Regions from separate parts of the Caballeronia sp. LZ001 genome, predicted to be linked through region 1. Evidence: predicted binding sites of a transcription regulator. Region 1 holds the regulator's gene; each other region holds the start of a gene.
The links. Region 1 encodes LexA, which represses DNA repair genes until DNA is damaged. Its sites were predicted from a motif close to ACTGTATNNNNATACAGT; they were not measured.
Positions count from the first base shown of each region.

Region 1 (3,976 bases):
TCGAACACGCCGCCGTCCGCGAAGTGCGTCTTCTGCGCTTTGGTCCAGCCACCGAAGGTGTCGTCGATGGTGTAGAGCTTGAGCTTGGGGAACTGCTTGGTCAGCTCGGTGGGCACCTTGTCCGAACGCGGACGATAGAAATTGCGCGCCGCGATCTGCTGGCCTTCGTCGCTATACAGATACTTCAGATACGCTTCGGCCAGCTTGCGCGTGCCGTGTTTGTCGACGACCTTGTCCACCACCGCCACCGGCGGCTCGGCCAGAATGCTCACCGAAGGAACCACGATCTGAAACTTCTCCGGACCGAATTCCTTGAGTGACAGGAACGCCTCGTTTTCCCATGCGATCAGCACGTCGCCCTGACCGCGCTGCACGAAGCTGGTGGTCGCGCCGCGTGCGCCGGAATCGAGCACGCCTGCGTTCTTGTAGAGCTTGGTCACGAACTCCTTCGCGGTCTCTTCGTTGCCGCCGGGCTTGTGTTGCGCATACGCCCACGCCGCCAGATAGTTCCAGCGCGCGCCGCCCGAGGTCTTCGGGTTCGGCGTGACGATCGACACGCCCGGCTTGGTGAGATCGTCCCAGTCCTTGATGCCCTTCGGGTTGCCCTTGCGCACTAGAAACACAATGGTCGACGTGTACGGCGATGCATTGTCCGGCAGACGCTTCTGCCAGTCCGTCCCGACGATGCCCTTGGAGGCGAGCGCGTCGATGTCGTAAGCAAGCGCAAGCGTCACGACGTCTGCCTGAAGCCCGTCTAGAACCGCGCGCGCTTGGCCGCCGGAACCGCCATGAGATTGCTTGAAGGTGACCGTTTCGCCGGTGTCCGCCTTCCACTTCTTCGCAAAGGCCTGGTTGAAGTCCTGATACAACTCGCGCGTCGGATCGTACGAGACGTTCAGAAACGACGTGTCCGCGTGCGCGGTGGCCGAGATTCCGAAACTCGCCGCCGTGATCGCCAGCGCGGCAAAGAGTTGTTTCGCGCCGCCCTTCAATCCAGCCCTGATGCTATGCATTCCCCGTTCTCCGTCTTATCGAATTGACGGAATCAGTCTAAAGGCGAGCTTATATGATTAGAAATAATTGTTTCTCACTTTTTTAGATGCAAAAGTGCTAAAGCGAGAGTTTTCGCAGTCCGAGGGAGAAATAGCGACTGTTTGAGCGCGCTGCAGCCTTGTCAGTAAAGGATCTCGCGACGAACTTCAAGTAAAGCTTGAAAAGCGCGAAATACTGTATAAAAATACAGTCATCTGTCCATCCATACAGTGCGCCGAGGCTCCAGCAAGTGACCAAACCCTCAAAACTTACCGCGCGACAGCAGCAAGTGTTCGAGCTCATCCAGCGAGCCATCGACCGCACGGGCTTTCCGCCCACGCGTGCCGAGATCGCCGCCGAGCTTGGCTTCAGTTCCGCGAACTCCGCCGAGGAACATCTGCGGGCACTGGCGCGCAAGGGCGTGATCGAACTCGCGGCGGGTTCGTCGCGTGGCATCCGCCTGTTGGGAGGCTCCGCGCGCATCGACCGTTCGGACGACCTTCCGCATCAGTTCACCTTGCCGCATCAGAGCATCATGCAGTTGTCGCTTCCGCTGGTCGGGCGCGTTGCGGCAGGCAGTCCCATCCTTGCGCAGGAGCATATTTCGCAACACTACGCGTGCGACCCTGCGTTCTTTTCGGGCAAGCCCGACTATTTGCTGAAGGTGCGCGGCTTGTCCATGCGCGACGCGGGCATTCTCGACGGCGACCTGCTTGCCGTACAGAAGCGCAATGAAGCGAAAGACGGGCAGATCGTGGTCGCGCGTATTGGCGACGATGTCACGGTGAAACGCTGGAAGCGCCGGCCAGATGGCGTGGAATTGGTCGCGGAGAATCCCGACTACGAAAACATCTTCGTGCGCTCCGGCAGCGGCGACTTCGCGCTGGAAGGAATCGCGGTCGGGCTCATCCGCTCCGGCGAGTTCTAACGCACGACTCGAGCGCGCGGCGCGTCAACATCGCCGCCCGCTTCGCCTCCTCGCCCTCGCGCGACGCGGCACGTTTCAAAAATTACAAGCATGACGGCCACCGCTCGCGGCGTGCCGCGGTGCGTCCTATCGTCTGTCGTCTGTCGTCCGCCGTCTGGAGAGTCATCATGGAACGTTTCGCCCGTTTGCTGCCCTTTCGTCAGTTTGGCCGTCTGCGTCATTTGCGCTCGCTGATCTCATGTGCCGTGGCGCGGCCTGAAGCGGCGCCCGATCTCTTCGACGAGATGCCCGCGTTGCCGTCGCGTCAACCCGCCTTCGCCCGTGTGTCGCTCAAAAGCGCGGTGCATGCGGAATCGGAACAGCGCGCGCCGGTACGGGTGTATCGCAGTGAGTCGCGGGTAATCATGGTCGGCAATATCGGCGAGGTGTCGCGCATGATCGACCGGTGTATCGACGAGGAACGCGCCGGCGTTAGCAGCGGCATTCTGGCCTGAGCGCGGTCGAGCGTTTGCCGAGTGAATTTGAGTTATGTGCAATGCAGGCAGTCCGCAATCTATCGGCTGCAAGGAATGAAGCTCGGGATATATCCGGCGTGAACATGGTCAATCGTTCTTTCATGTCACCCATGTCACGCCGGGGGTCGTTCCTTCGCATGTCCCGCACTACGCGTTATTTCGTCGCCGCGCTCGTCATTCTCTTCATCGTTGCAGGGTTAAGCCTTGTCTATGCGTCGCCCTATATCGCGCTGAACCGCGTCAAGCACGCGGCCGATGCACGCGATGCACAGACCGTCAACGAATACGTCGACTTCCCCGCACTGCGTGAAAGTCTCAAAGAGCAAGTCGGCGCACTGCTGACGCGGCGCGTCGATATCCAGAAGAGCGGCAATCCGCTCGCGATCATCGGTGCAATGATCGGCGCGGCGCTCGTAGGGCCGCTGGTGGATTCCTACGCTACGCCCGAAGGCGTCGCCGCGATTTTGAATGGCATTCCGCCGCGGGGAGATCCAGGCGAGCATCCACCGGATGTCGTGCCACCGGTTCGAGACGGTCAGGCGGCGGCGAGTTCACCGCCGTCGGAAGCGGCATCGAGCATGGTTGCGACTCAAGAACCGCCGCGACAACCACCGCAGACCACGGCCGGATATCGCAGCTTCGATACGTTCGTGGTGACCTACCAGCACGGTGCCGGCGATGCGCGGTACTCCGCGATCTTTCATCGGTACGGGTTGATAACGTGGAAGCTGGTTGCGGTTGATTTGAACGGGTGAGTTCGTTGTTGGACAACCATTAAAGTGCCGGTAAGCGCTTCATGGCATTTTTTGCGGCGTTAAGCGTGCGCGGCCGTCACGCAAGGAGACGGCAGCTGGCGCTGATAGCGCAAAAGAGCACTGGCCGACGCAGGCCAGCCTCATCGCGCAAACCTATCCTCAAACACTTACTTCGGCCCGGTCCGGCTTCGCCGCATAAGCCGCCTCATCTTCCGCTTCGGCCGACTCACCTGCCTGACAAACCGCAACCAATATGCTGCATGACACGCGATCGAGCAGCGGTGTGTTGCCCGCGCCCATCCACCAGCGCGCGAGACCGCTGCGGCATCGATGGCCGACCACGACCAGATCGACCTTAAGACTTTCCGCCAGCGTGGCGATTTCATCGATCGGATGCCCGAATGCGAAATGGCCCTGCGCCTGCAAGCCGCGTTCGCGCAGCCACTCCACGCCTTCTTGCAGGATATCGCGTGCGGCATCCTCGAACCGTCCGCATGCCATGTCGGTCAGAAGACCGGCGCTTTGCGCAATGCTCGAACGCATATCCACCACCGCCAGCACGTGCGTCTCCGCGTTCAAGGCAAGCGCGAGATTCGCGCCCTGACGCAACGCCTTGCGGCCCTCTCTGGAGCCGTCGTAGCACAACAGGATTTTTCGATAGCCTGACATCATGATCTCCCTGCCGCGTAGCCGATGGTGTCGGCAAATCGAGTGCGGCGCATCTTCATCATGGTAGGTCGCCTCAT
Region 1 is NZ_JARTVX010000004.1:5,041,067-5,045,042, reverse strand. Features, by position in the region: gene P9292_RS34700 (sulfate ABC transporter substrate-binding protein) at 1-1,013, opposite strand, end outside; gene lexA (transcriptional repressor LexA) at 1,283-1,960, shown strand; gene P9292_RS34690 (hypothetical protein) at 2,128-2,454, shown strand; gene P9292_RS34685 (DUF2939 domain-containing protein) at 2,613-3,230, shown strand; gene P9292_RS34680 (universal stress protein) at 3,390-3,899, opposite strand.

Region 2 (3,976 bases), 4.1 Mb from region 1:
CCTGACGCATGCGGCGCTCGAGTTCGGCGTGATCGCCCGACGAGGCAAAGTAGTCGTCGTGCGAATGGTCGTCGGTGGCGGAAAAGAATCTGGAAAGACGTTCGAACATGATGCGCTCCTTAGGCGGACGGTTGGCGACGGCCTGCGCTCGGAATACAGTATGGCTCGTCGATGGAAACCAGAATAAGGCGCGCGAATTAGCGTTGAATGATGGCTCGCACATGCAGTCGCCAGCACAGAGTTGAGCCTGCGAAACATGTACGCCAGCGCACGCGAATGGGCTGCCGCGTCGCACCATCGCGTGGTATCTTCTTTCACACAGGTTTCACACAAGGATGGATGTACAGCAGCGCGTTTGCCCTTTCAGTCGAACGTCTCTCGTGAACGCCGCCATGAACGAAGTGCCTCGTACTCTCAGTGCCCGCGACCGTGTCGAACTGCTTTGCTGGCTGACGTGCGGCAGCCTCGGTGCGTACTATCTCAACGGCGACTGGCCCGCGCCGTCATTCCATGTCGAAGCCGCGCGCAAGTGGCTCGACCGGCATCAGCGCGAAGCCGACTGGCTTGCTATCGCCAAACTCTCTGCCATTGCACGCGATCTTGCCGCGCGACATTGCGCCATCCTCGAATCCGACTGGGCGCGCGAAGCGGTCGAAGAGATTTTGGACAGCGAAGACCTCAACTTCAATTCGGGCGTGGTGCGGCCCATTTTGGAGGATTGCCGCCGGGCGTTGGCGGAGAAGCGGGTTCCGGAGTAGACGATTTACGTAGGCGAGTCGTGAGGGCAGTCGCGCCGCCAACCGCAGGCCACTAGCGCCACGTGCTCTATCTAGCGAAATATAGGAAAGTATAAGGTAGTTGAGATATACTTCGCTATATATTGTTATAGAGTCATAGTCATGGATCCGGTTCGGAACCCATTTGCGCCCGGCGCCGGTAGCCAGCCGCCCGAACTCGCTGGGCGCGAAGCAATCATCGAGGACGCACGTATCGCCATTGAACGCGCGGTGCTCTGTAAGCCCAGCCGTTCGCAAATGTTCCTGGGCTTACGCGGCGTAGGCAAGACCGTGCTGCTCAACGCAGTCGAGGCGCTCGCTATTCAGCGTGGCCACGTCACTTCCATGATCGAGGCGCCCGAGAACAAATCGTTGGGTGAGCAACTGCTGCCACGCATGCATCAAGTGCTTCGAAAACTGTCCGTCGCCGCCAATGCCAAGGCGAAGACTTACGACGCGCTGCGAGCGTTGAGGTCGTTTGCCTCCGCATTCAAGTTGGAATATGGCGATGTCTCGATCGCGGTGGATCCCGAAGTAGGAGTCGCGGACAGCGGCGACCTCGAGAATGATCTTCCAGAACTGTTCGTGCGTATCGGCGAGGCCGCTAAAGCTGCCGGTAAAGCCTGGACGCTCCTGATCGATGAAGTCCAGTACCTAAGCGAAAAAGACCTAGCCGCTCTCATCGTGTCATTGCACAAGATCAACCAGGCGCGCTTGCCCGTGCTGTTTTTTGGCGCCGGCTTGCCACAGGTCGCGGCCCTGTCGGGACAAGCCAAATCGTATGCGGAGCGGCTGTTTCACTACCCGGAGGTCGGTGCTCTGCCTGAGGACGATGCCAAGGCAGCGATCCGTCAACCAGTGAACGACGAAGGCGCCGGTATCGACGATGCTGCTCTGAAAGAGATTTTCCTCAAGACGAGAGGCTATCCCTACTTTCTGCAGGAGTGGGGCCATCAGTCCTGGAATCTCGCCGTCGGCGACACGATTACCGTAAGCGACGCAAGGCGCGCCGAGTCGACAACGCTCAAGCGTCTGGACGAAGGGTTCTTCAAAGTTCGCTTCGATCGCCTAACGCCCAAGGAACGCGAATACGTCATTGCCATGGCGAAATTAGGCAGTGGCCCTTATCGTTCGTCCGACGTTGCGGACGCGCTCGGCGAAACCCCGCAGAGTCTCGGTCCTCGCCGCGCGCAGATCATCAACAAAGGCATGATCTACAGTCCGTCCCATGGTGATATCGCGTTCACCGTGCCGATGTTCAATGACTACCTGATTCGCAATTTAAGCATTCTTGGCTGACCGGGCTGCGGATTTGCGCCGAGCGCCGCTAGGGACATAAGGCAGACTAGCGCGAATCACTGTATGAATGTACAGTATGCGCATTTTCCGCGTTCTTCGCGCCCGCGCATGTTTAGCCACGTCCTTCGCACGTCGTCGTCTTCCGGCCTTGTCGGCACGCGTCCGTTCTAGGCAATGGACACGCCCGCCACGCCCACGCCTCGCCGTATCGCGCATCTGGACATGGATGCGTTCTTCGCCTCCGTCGAATTGCTGCGCTATCCCGAACTGCGCGGTCAGCCGGTGGTGGTCGGCGGCGGACGCAATGCCATTCCCGAGACGCTGGCCGACGGCACGCGCCGTTTCAGAAAACTGCGTGATTACGCGGGGCGCGGTGTCGTCACCACCTCCACTTACGAAGCGCGCAAGTTCGGCGTGTTCTCGGCCATGGGCATGATGAAGGCCGCGCAACTCGCGCCCGACGCCATTCTTCTGCCCACGGATTTCGAGTCGTATCGCCATTACTCGCGACTCTTCAAGACAGCCGTCGCGGCGTTCACGTCGCAGATAGAGAATCGCGGCATCGACGAGATTTATATCGACGTGACCGACATGCCGGGCGATTCCGCGAGCATCGGCCGGCGCATGAAGGACGCGGTGCACGAAGCCACCGGGCTTGAGTGCTCGATCTGCATCGCGCCGAACAAGCTGCTGGCGAAGATCGGCTCGGAGCTCGACAAGCCCGACGGCCTGACCATCCTGACGATGGACGATCTCCCCACACGCATCTGGCCGCTCGCGGCGCGCAAGGTGAATGGCATCGGGCCCAAGGCGAGCGAAAGGCTGGCGGCGCTCGGTATCGTAACGGTCGGTGACATTGCCGCCGCCGACCTGGGATTTCTGCAGACGCATTTTGGCGGCACTTACGCCGCATGGCTCGCGCGTATCGCGCAGGGACAGGACGATCGGCCCGTGGTCGTGAGTTCGCAGCCGAAGTCGATGAGCCGTGAGACCACGTTCGAGCGCGATCTGCATCCGAAGAACGACCGCGCGAAGCTCTCCGAGGCGTTCACGGGGCTGTGCAAGAAAGTCGCCGACGACCTGCAGCGCAAAGGTTACGTAGGCCGGACGGTCGGCATCAAGCTGCGTTTCGACGACTTCCGCACGCTCACGCGCGATCTGACCATTCCCGTTTCCACCGACGACCCCGTCGAGATTCGCCGCGCCGCTACCGAATGCGTAAAGCGCATTACGCTGGATCGACGGCTGCGGTTACTCGGCGTGCGCGTGAGCGCGTTGAGCGTGCGCGGAGAGGACGGCGGCTTCATCGAACCGATTCAAGTGGAACTGCCGTTCGACTGAGGCGTTAAGCGCCAAAGGGAATAAGCAAATCGCGGATCGTTCGTTGGCGGCACGGCTGCGACGAAGTAGATTGGCTGTCTTTGCGCCGTTCAAGAACATCGTGACGACCCTCGCACCGACCCTCGAAAGTTCGCCCCAAGCCGCCGATCGATCCATCGACGAATCCATTCAAATTCGCGCCTTCGACGCGCCGCTCGGCGCCGAGGTCATCGGGCTCGATCTGAGCAAGCCGCTATCGCAACCCGATTTCGCGCGCATTCACCGCGCGCATCTCGATCATCACGTGCTCGTGTTTCGCGACCAGCGCATCACGCCGGAACAGCAGGTCACGTTCAGCAAGCGCTTCGGGCCGCTGCAAATTCACGTGCTCAAGCAGTTCGCGCTCGCCGGGCATCCGGAAGTGCTGATCGTTTCCAACGTGCTCGAAAACGGCAAGCCGATCGGTCTCGGCGATGCCGGGCACTTCTGGCACTCGGACCTCTCGTACAAGGAAACGCCGAGTCTCGGCTCACTGCTGCATGCGCAGGAGTTGCCGAAAGTTGGCGGCGATACGCTGTTTT
Region 2 is NZ_JARTVX010000004.1:967,654-971,629, forward strand. Features, by position in the region: gene P9292_RS14980 (transcriptional regulator) at 1-109, opposite strand, end outside; gene P9292_RS14985 (hypothetical protein) at 393-758, shown strand; gene P9292_RS14990 (ATP-binding protein) at 900-2,075, shown strand; gene dinB (DNA polymerase IV) at 2,250-3,416, shown strand; gene P9292_RS15000 (TauD/TfdA family dioxygenase) at 3,571-3,976, shown strand, end outside.
Region 2: the regulator LexA is predicted to act here: its motif matches at 2,134-2,151, upstream of dinB (DNA polymerase IV).

Region 3 (3,976 bases), on a different contig from region 1:
GCCATACTTCAATTCGAAATGTGCGCCCTTGCCGCTTCGCGTCGGCGGAAAGTGTTCACTTTTTACACAGGTGACCTCGAACGTGTCCTTTCCATCATCGTGAACGACCGAGTAGATACCCGACACCTTCACGATCTGTCCAGGTTTATAAGCTGTATCGCCTGCCATCATGTCCTCCTGGTTGACGTGGATGATGACCGAGTAAAGCAACCGCTGTGCCCCGCGTTCGTACGGCGCGCGCACCGCGCGACGTACGTCATCGACCTTGAAGTTCATCAGATTGCATTCCCTGTCAATGTTTCTAGCTTGTTTGAGGCTAGCCGATCACTTCAGTTTCGGGTTCATCGGGTCCATTGGGGTCATCGGGTTCACCTCTACGAGGCGGTGGTTTGAGTCCCGCAAGTACACGCTGTCGCAGGGCCTGCTCGTTCAGCAGCAAGCGAATTTTTTCGAGGGCGACCAGTTGCCCCAAATTTTCTTCAACCCACACCTTGTGCAGGCAGTCGAAATAATCGCCGATCTGCTGCATGACCTCCCGGGCCTGTGCGATCTCGAGCAACATGCGCTCGACGTCCGCGTTGCCGCGATACTTGCGCCAGAACGTTCGGCCTTCTCTGATGCCGACAGGCTCGAAGCGAGGGAGCTTGCGAGCCATCTAGAGCGGCGACCTGGAGCACTTCAGGTCCGCTGTGCAAGCATCGCCCGCGTGCAATTCGCAAACCACGCCTTCAGTGTAAGCGATGCTTGCGACTGCAAACTGCAAAGCCAGCAAGCGCTTCGACCGCGTTCTTTGGTGTTTCTCCAGTTTGTCCACGCGTCCTCCCAGGAGGTCTATCGCGACATGTTAGTCAGGACCGGGACGATCAGCGTCTTTTTGAATAAATCGCTGCGTAGTAGCGGCGTCGGCTTGGAGCTGCGCAGCGCACGCCCGCCTAAGCAGCGAGCCGGTGTTCGTAATAGGGCCGGTCGCGATCGTCGAGGATCGCATAGAGCGCGGCCAAATTGGAGGCGTCTGGATTCAACCATGCCTCGACGTTGTCGGGCTTGATTGGGACGATACAGCGGTCGTGGCCAGCGGCCTGCACTTCCGGCGGCGGTTCGTCTGTGATGGCCGCGAATGAGAGCAAGTCAGGCTCCCCCGGAGCGCTCCATTTCGACCACAGGCAAGCGACATACATCAGCTGCCCGTTGTTCGGGCGAAACTCGAGGACCACATTTTCGTCCCGCTGATGAGTCTCCAGCAGTGTCCCTTCCATCTTTGCCTTGCTGACGTTCTCGTAGAAAACATCAACCAGCATGAGGCCATGCGTGTGACCGAAGCACGGCTTCCAGAAGCCTTCGAGATTGTCGCGCCGCGCATTGTAAGTGCCGGGGTACTTCACGTCGTAGTTGGCCGGTTTGCCTGCGATTCGGCACTGGTAGCGCATCGGCTTGATGACGTACTCGCCGTTCTCGATCACTAGGACCGGTGCGAACGTGCCCGGGAAAATCCGTGCGTCGCGCGGCCTAAACTCGGTTCGGTTCAGGTCCTCCAGGCGTCGCAACGAGGCTTCGATCTTGTCAGTCGCGATCCGCTTGCTTTCGGTAGCGGCTTTAGTGATTTTCGTTTGCAGCGTGCGTTCAGCATCTGCAAGACGCGTGCGCTGCCTGAAAAGCTCCTGCTCGATCTTTGACGTCTGCTCGACATTGAACCGATCGATGACTTCTTTGATCTGGCGTTCGTCGTCGCTTTGTGGTTCGCGAAATGCGTCCTCCATCGCCTTCGGAATCTTGGCCTTGCTGCCTTCGGCGCGCTCCCAGAACAAGCGCGCAAATTCACGAATGTCCATCTGCGCGCCGAACATCTTGACGTATTTCCGGTAGTCCGCCTGAATTTGGGCCGAGTAGCACACTGTTGTCTCCCTGGGTATTGACCTTAAGTCCGATCGTGAAAAGGGGTCGCTAGCTCGCCGTGCCGGTGGCGTCACGGCACAGCCGCATCATCTTCTGCACCACCGTGCTTGCGTGATTCAGGCCCATGTCATCTGTGAACAGTGTCTGCACGTCCGACTGGCGCACGGCAATGCCCGCCCCCTTCAGATCGCGCCGCGCGATCTGAAGGGCCAGTTGGCCGATGCGGATGCGCGCGAGCCAGTCCATCGTGACGAGATTGCGCTTAAGCCAGATGCGGCAGCTCTCCACCACGTGATCGACGCGCCATTCGTGCGTCAAAGCGTAAGACGCGGCTACGGTCGCCACCAGAAAGCAGAGCAAATCTGCACGTGCGCCAGTCAGTTCGTCGATATCGGGTTTCATCATGTCGATCCTGCTTTTTCTCCGTATTCCACCATGGTACCGATCGGCCGACCTCGGTTGCAGATGCGGACGCGCTGCGGGCTTTCAACGGCGCGCTACCGTCGTAGGCTGCAGCGCGATTCCGTGGCAATGCATGAGCCGTCGCCCCCGGCAGTAATGGCGATCGCGCACGCTGCCGTCGACTTCCCAACTTCAGCGATCTCCGACATGGAATGTCTGGGCTAAGCATATTGGTCAGCTTTTTTGGGGTCCAGCTAAAAGGGCGCAATTCACTGCTTCATTTTCTGCGCTAAGATACTACTGTACATCCATACAGTGTTTTTGAACCTCCTTTGCCATGGCCGCTCTGCCCAAGCACATTGAAGCGATCCATCCTGCGATCTGGCGTGGGTCGCAACTCGCGCGGGCCTACGGCAAGACGATCGACACCGGCTACGCGGCCCTGTCGGCGGAATTACCCGGCGGGGGCTGGCCCATTGGCTCCTTAGTCGAGTTGCTCATCCAGCAGCCGGGAATCGGTGAAATGCGCTTGCTTAATCCCGCGCTGATTGCCGCGAGCCAACGACCGGTCGCGCTGCTGCAAGCCCCGCATGTGCCGAACAGCCTCGCCTTTGCCTACTTGGGTGTGCCGCTGAACAAGCTCACGATGCTGCGCGCGCCAAAGACTGCGGATGCGCTCTGGTGCGCCGAGCGCGTACTGAACGCACGAAGTTGTGGCGCCCTGCTCTTCTGGCAGCAGCACATTCGATCTGAGGCGTTGCGGCGATTGCATCTGGCGGCACAAGCAACCGAAACGCTCCTGATTCTGGTTCGACCGCTCGCCGCCGCCCAGGATTCGTCACCCGCGACGTTACGACTGGGGGTGCGGCCCGCCGACGGCGGCATCTTTGTCGACATCATCAAGCGACGAGGACCCACCCGAACCGAGTCACTCTCCATCCACCTTCAACCGTCTCCGATCCTGCTCAGCCCCCATGGCCGTATTCGTCGCCATCTTCCTGCCCCGGCTCTCGCTGGAGGTATTCCGTCCGAGGTGGTCGCCTCCGACTGAACACGGATATGTGGTGCTGGAACGCGACAAGGTCATTGTGCTGGACCAGGCAGCACAAGACGCGGGGGTGAGAGTGGGGATGAAACGAGGAGGTGTCACGACACTCGCGGCCGATGCGCTGATGGTTGACCGCGACCCGATGCGTGAACACGATGTACAGCGTGAAGTCGCCTTTGCCTTGCTTCGCTTCTCGCCGCAGGTCGCCATGCGCGAGGAAGAAACCCTCATTGTCGATGTCACCGCCAGTCTTCGGCTTTTCGGCGGCATTCGACAGGTGTGCCGGCAGATCGACGAGACGGTCAGGACGATCGGCGTCACCGCCCGCATGAGCGTAGCGCCGACCGGCCAGGGCGCGTGGCTGCTCGCCAAGCGCGGGCGCAGACGCGTACTCAAGATGAGCTCGCTCGAACGCCACCTTGGCGTGCTGCCTTTCGTGGTGGTGCCGGAGATTCGGTCGTTCAGCGACTGGTTCAATGGTCTCGGTTGCCGAGTGCTCGACGATATTCGACGCCTGCCGCGTGCAGGGTTAAAAAAGAGGTGTGGCGTGGACTTATTGGAGTCGCTTGACCGCGCCTATGGCCTGTCTCCTGAACTCTACGAGTGGCTTGAGTTGCCGCCCGCTTTCAGCGC
Region 3 is NZ_JARTVX010000006.1:396,831-400,806, forward strand. Features, by position in the region: gene P9292_RS42635 (hypothetical protein) at 1-168, opposite strand, end outside; gene P9292_RS42640 (hypothetical protein) at 317-655, opposite strand; gene P9292_RS42645 (SOS response-associated peptidase family protein) at 933-1,892, opposite strand; gene P9292_RS42650 (hypothetical protein) at 1,942-2,298, opposite strand; gene imuA (translesion DNA synthesis-associated protein ImuA) at 2,633-3,346, shown strand; gene P9292_RS42660 (DNA polymerase Y family protein) at 3,270-3,976, shown strand, end outside.
Region 3: the regulator LexA is predicted to act here: its motif matches at 2,595-2,612, upstream of imuA (translesion DNA synthesis-associated protein ImuA).

Region 4 (3,976 bases), 2.4 Mb from region 1:
CGCTCCGCGGGCGTTTCCGGTACGACGCCGTACTTCCTCGCCCATACGGACTGCGCTCGCGCGGTTTCGGTCTGCGCGAGTTTGTCGGCGGTTTCGCCGATGAGCGTCTCTCCCACTGCATGACGCTTCAATTCGTGGATGATCCGGCTGCCGCCCATGCGCGCCGCTCTTCGATGCACGACGCTTTCGACAAAGCGCTCGTTCGAGAGCCAGCCGTCGCGTTCGAGGCTATCGAGCAGTGTTTCGAGCGAATCGGCTTCTTCGACGTAGGGTCGCAACTTGCGCGATAACTCCGCGCGGCTATATTCCCGACGAGACAGGTAAGCGAGCGCGCGTCCTTTGAGCGAACGTTGCGGACGTCTGGAATCTTTGACTTCGGCAGCGGAAGTTTTGCGAGCGCGTTGACTTGAACGGCTGTAGACCGATTCGGATGCCGTGCTGACGCCTGCATCCGGCGCGCACTGCTCGAAGGGCTCGAAAGGATCGGCGTCTTCGAAGGCGTCGATTGCAGATGATTGGTTTGGATTGGCAATCCGGCTTACCAAGGGTGACGCGTTCTGCGCACGGTTGGTCGCCAGAGTCGGCGTTTCCACTGCCGGCTTGGAGGTTGCGTTCCTCGACGGTGCGTTGCCCTCACGAATGGACGCTGCCTGCATCAGCAACGCGCGGGCTTGCTCCAGACGCGCCCGGCGATCTTCGGACGACGATGTCTGACTTTCCCGGACAGCAGCAGCATCAACATCGGCCGCCCTTGCGTCCAACTCAGCAGCATCACGCGCATTCACCGGCAACTCTCGCCGCCAGCCACCACGCAACGCCTTCGCCGAATCGCGCGACTGAGTGTCACGCGACTGAGGATCACTCGCGCCGTTCGGATCATCAGAACCAGCAGACCGCCCGAACCTTCCGTCCGTTCTGCCAGCCTTCGATCCGAACCGGCGCTTCAACATCGTCAGTGACCAAGTGAGTATCTAAACAACGAGACGACGACTACGTGACGACTGCGCGACGACCACGTGACGACCACGTAACGATTAAGCGACAACTCACTCGTCCGCCACCGTGGCGCCCGGCGCCACGGCGTCAGCCATTGCTGCCACGCCGAGCGACTCGCGGATCTTGTTCTCGATCTCGCGGGCGATGTCCGGGTTCTCGCGCAGGAATTCACGCGCGTTGTCCTTGCCCTGACCAATACGCTCGCCGTTATAGCTGTACCAGGCACCTGCCTTGTCGACCAGCTTGGCCTGCACGCCCAGGTCGATGATCTCGCCCTGACGCGAAATGCCTTCGCCATAAAGAATGTCGAAAATGGCTTCGCGGAACGGCGGCGAGACCTTGTTCTTCACGACCTTCACGCGCGTTTCGTTGCCGATGACTTCGTCGTTCTTCTTGATGGAACCAATACGGCGAATGTCCAGGCGCACCGACGAATAGAACTTCAGCGCGTTGCCGCCCGTGGTGGTTTCCGGGTTGCCGAACATCACGCCGATCTTCATGCGGATCTGGTTAATGAAGATGACGAGGCAGTTCGTACGCTTGATGGTGCCGGTCAGCTTGCGCAGCGCTTGCGACATCAGGCGCGCTTGCAAACCAGGCAGCGAGTCGCCCATTTCGCCTTCGATTTCCGCCTTCGGCACGAGCGCCGCGACGGAGTCGATGACGATCATGTCGATGGAGCCGGAGCGCACCAGCGCATCCGCGATTTCCAGTGCCTGCTCGCCCGTGTCCGGCTGCGAGATCAGCAGTTCCTGCGCATTCACGCCGAGCTTCTGCGCGTATTGCACGTCGAGCGCGTGTTCCGCGTCGATAAACGCCGCCGTGCCGCCGACCTTTTGCATCTCGGCGATCACCTGCAGCGTGAGCGTGGTCTTGCCCGACGATTCGGGCCCGTAGATTTCCACGACACGGCCGCGCGGCAAGCCGCCGACGCCAAGCGCGATATCCAGACCGAGCGACCCTGTCGAGACCACCTGAATGTCTTCCACCACCTCGCCTGCGCCGAGCCGCATGATCGACCCTTTGCCGAATTGCTTTTCGATCTGCGCGAGCGCGGCGGCCAATGCCTTGCCCTTCTCCGCAGTCATGCCAGCCGGGCCTTTCTTGCTTTCTTCCATGAATCGTCCTTTGCTATGATGAACGGCGTCTGAGGCGGGTGCCGGCAAGCTCGAAACGAACTCGAGCCCGTCTGTAGCACTCCCGCAGACACTGTATAAAAAAACAGTAGTTTTTGCAAGCCCGATCGCGCGACGCAGTCTTTTTTCCACGCCGCGCGCACCGCGCAAAAACCGCAAAACACCTGGAGACCGCCGCGCCGGGCGAAATGCGGTGTCGGCAATGACTGCGCTTTGCCGCGCACGAAGGCGCACAACACGATGCGAATCCTCATTGCCGAAGACGACAGCATACTCGCGGACGGTCTCATTCGATCACTCCGCCAATCGGGATACGCCGTCGACCATGTGAAGCATGGCGTCGAGGCAGATACCGCCCTTTCGCTGCAAACTTTCGACCTCCTGATTCTCGATCTCGGCCTGCCGCTCATGCCCGGTCTGGAGGTGCTGCGCCGCCTGCGAGCACGCAATTCGCAGATGCCGGTTTTGATCCTGACGGCGGCCGACAGTGTCGACGAACGCGTGAAGGGACTCGACCTCGGCGCCGATGACTATATGGCCAAACCCTTCGCGCTCAACGAGCTCGAAGCGCGCGTTCGAGCGTTGACGCGACGCGGCGCGGGTGGCGGTCCGACTGTCGTGAAGCATGGTTCGCTGGCGTTCGACCAGGTCGGACGCGTCGCGCATATCAGCGAGCAAGTCGTAGACCTGTCCGCGCGCGAACTCGGCGTGCTCGAAGTGCTGCTCCAGCGCATCGGGCGGCTCGTGTCGAAGGAACAGCTCGTGAATCATCTATGCGAGTGGGGTGAAGAAGTAAGCAACAACGCAATCGAGGTCTACGTGCACCGCTTGCGCAAAAAAATCGAAGCGAGCGGCGCGCGCATCATCACGGTGCGCGGGCTCGGCTACACGCTGGAAAAAGCCGTCGCCACCGTCGACAACGGCGCCGTTGCCCAACCCGCGGCGAGCGATTCCCTGCCCGCCAGCCCTCAATACAAGTAGCCGCGCATGGCGTCGCCCGTTTCCACCGAACCAAGCGAAGCCGGGCACGGACACGACCACGCCGCCACCGAAAGCGACACCGACGCCAAGCGCGACGCGCGCTACGCCAACCCGTTCGCGCCTCCCGACGAACTCGAACCCGACAACGAAACGCATCCGCGCTCGCTCTTCGGCGAGATTCTCGACTGGATGCTTGCGCCGCTTCTGCTGCTCTGGCCGATGAGCATCGCGGTGACGTATCTGGTCGCAAAGTCGATTGCCAACGGTCCGTTCGACCGCGCGCTCGAAGCCGACGTCTACATGCTCGCGCGCCAAATCCAGCCGGTGAACGGCGTCGCCGAACTGCGTCTACCCGATGTCACGCGCGATTTCCTGCGCGCCGACAACGTCGACAGCGTGTTCTTTCAAGTGCTCGGCACGCGCGGCGAACTGGTCGGCGGCGACCGTGACATGCCCTTGCCGCATGACGACGATCGTCCGCAGCCGGGCATCGTCGAATTTCGCGACGACGCCCTGCGCGGCAACGACATTCGCGTCGCCTATACGACGGTCGATGTGCCCGGTCTCGCTCCGGGACGCGATCCAGCCGAGACGCAGCCGGTGCTCGTGCAGGTCGCCGAGACGCTGGACAAACGCAGCCAGCTCGCCAACGACATCATCAAAGGCGTGATCCTTCCGCAGTTCGTGATCCTGCCGCTCGCCATCGTGCTCGTGTGGTTCGGCCTCTCGCGCGGGCTCGCGCCGCTGCACGCGCTGCAGTCGAACATTCGCGCGCGGCGTCCGGACGACCTCTCGCCGCTCGAAGCGGCCCGCGCGCCGCCCGAGATCGCGCCGCTCGTGGCGTCGTTCAACGATTTGCTCGT
Region 4 is NZ_JARTVX010000004.1:2,673,721-2,677,696, forward strand. Features, by position in the region: gene recX (recombination regulator RecX) at 1-593, opposite strand, end outside; gene recA (recombinase RecA) at 1,047-2,114, opposite strand; gene P9292_RS23385 (response regulator transcription factor) at 2,373-3,113, shown strand; gene P9292_RS23390 (sensor histidine kinase) at 3,120-3,976, shown strand, end outside.
Region 4: the regulator LexA is predicted to act here: its motif matches at 2,205-2,222, upstream of recA (recombinase RecA).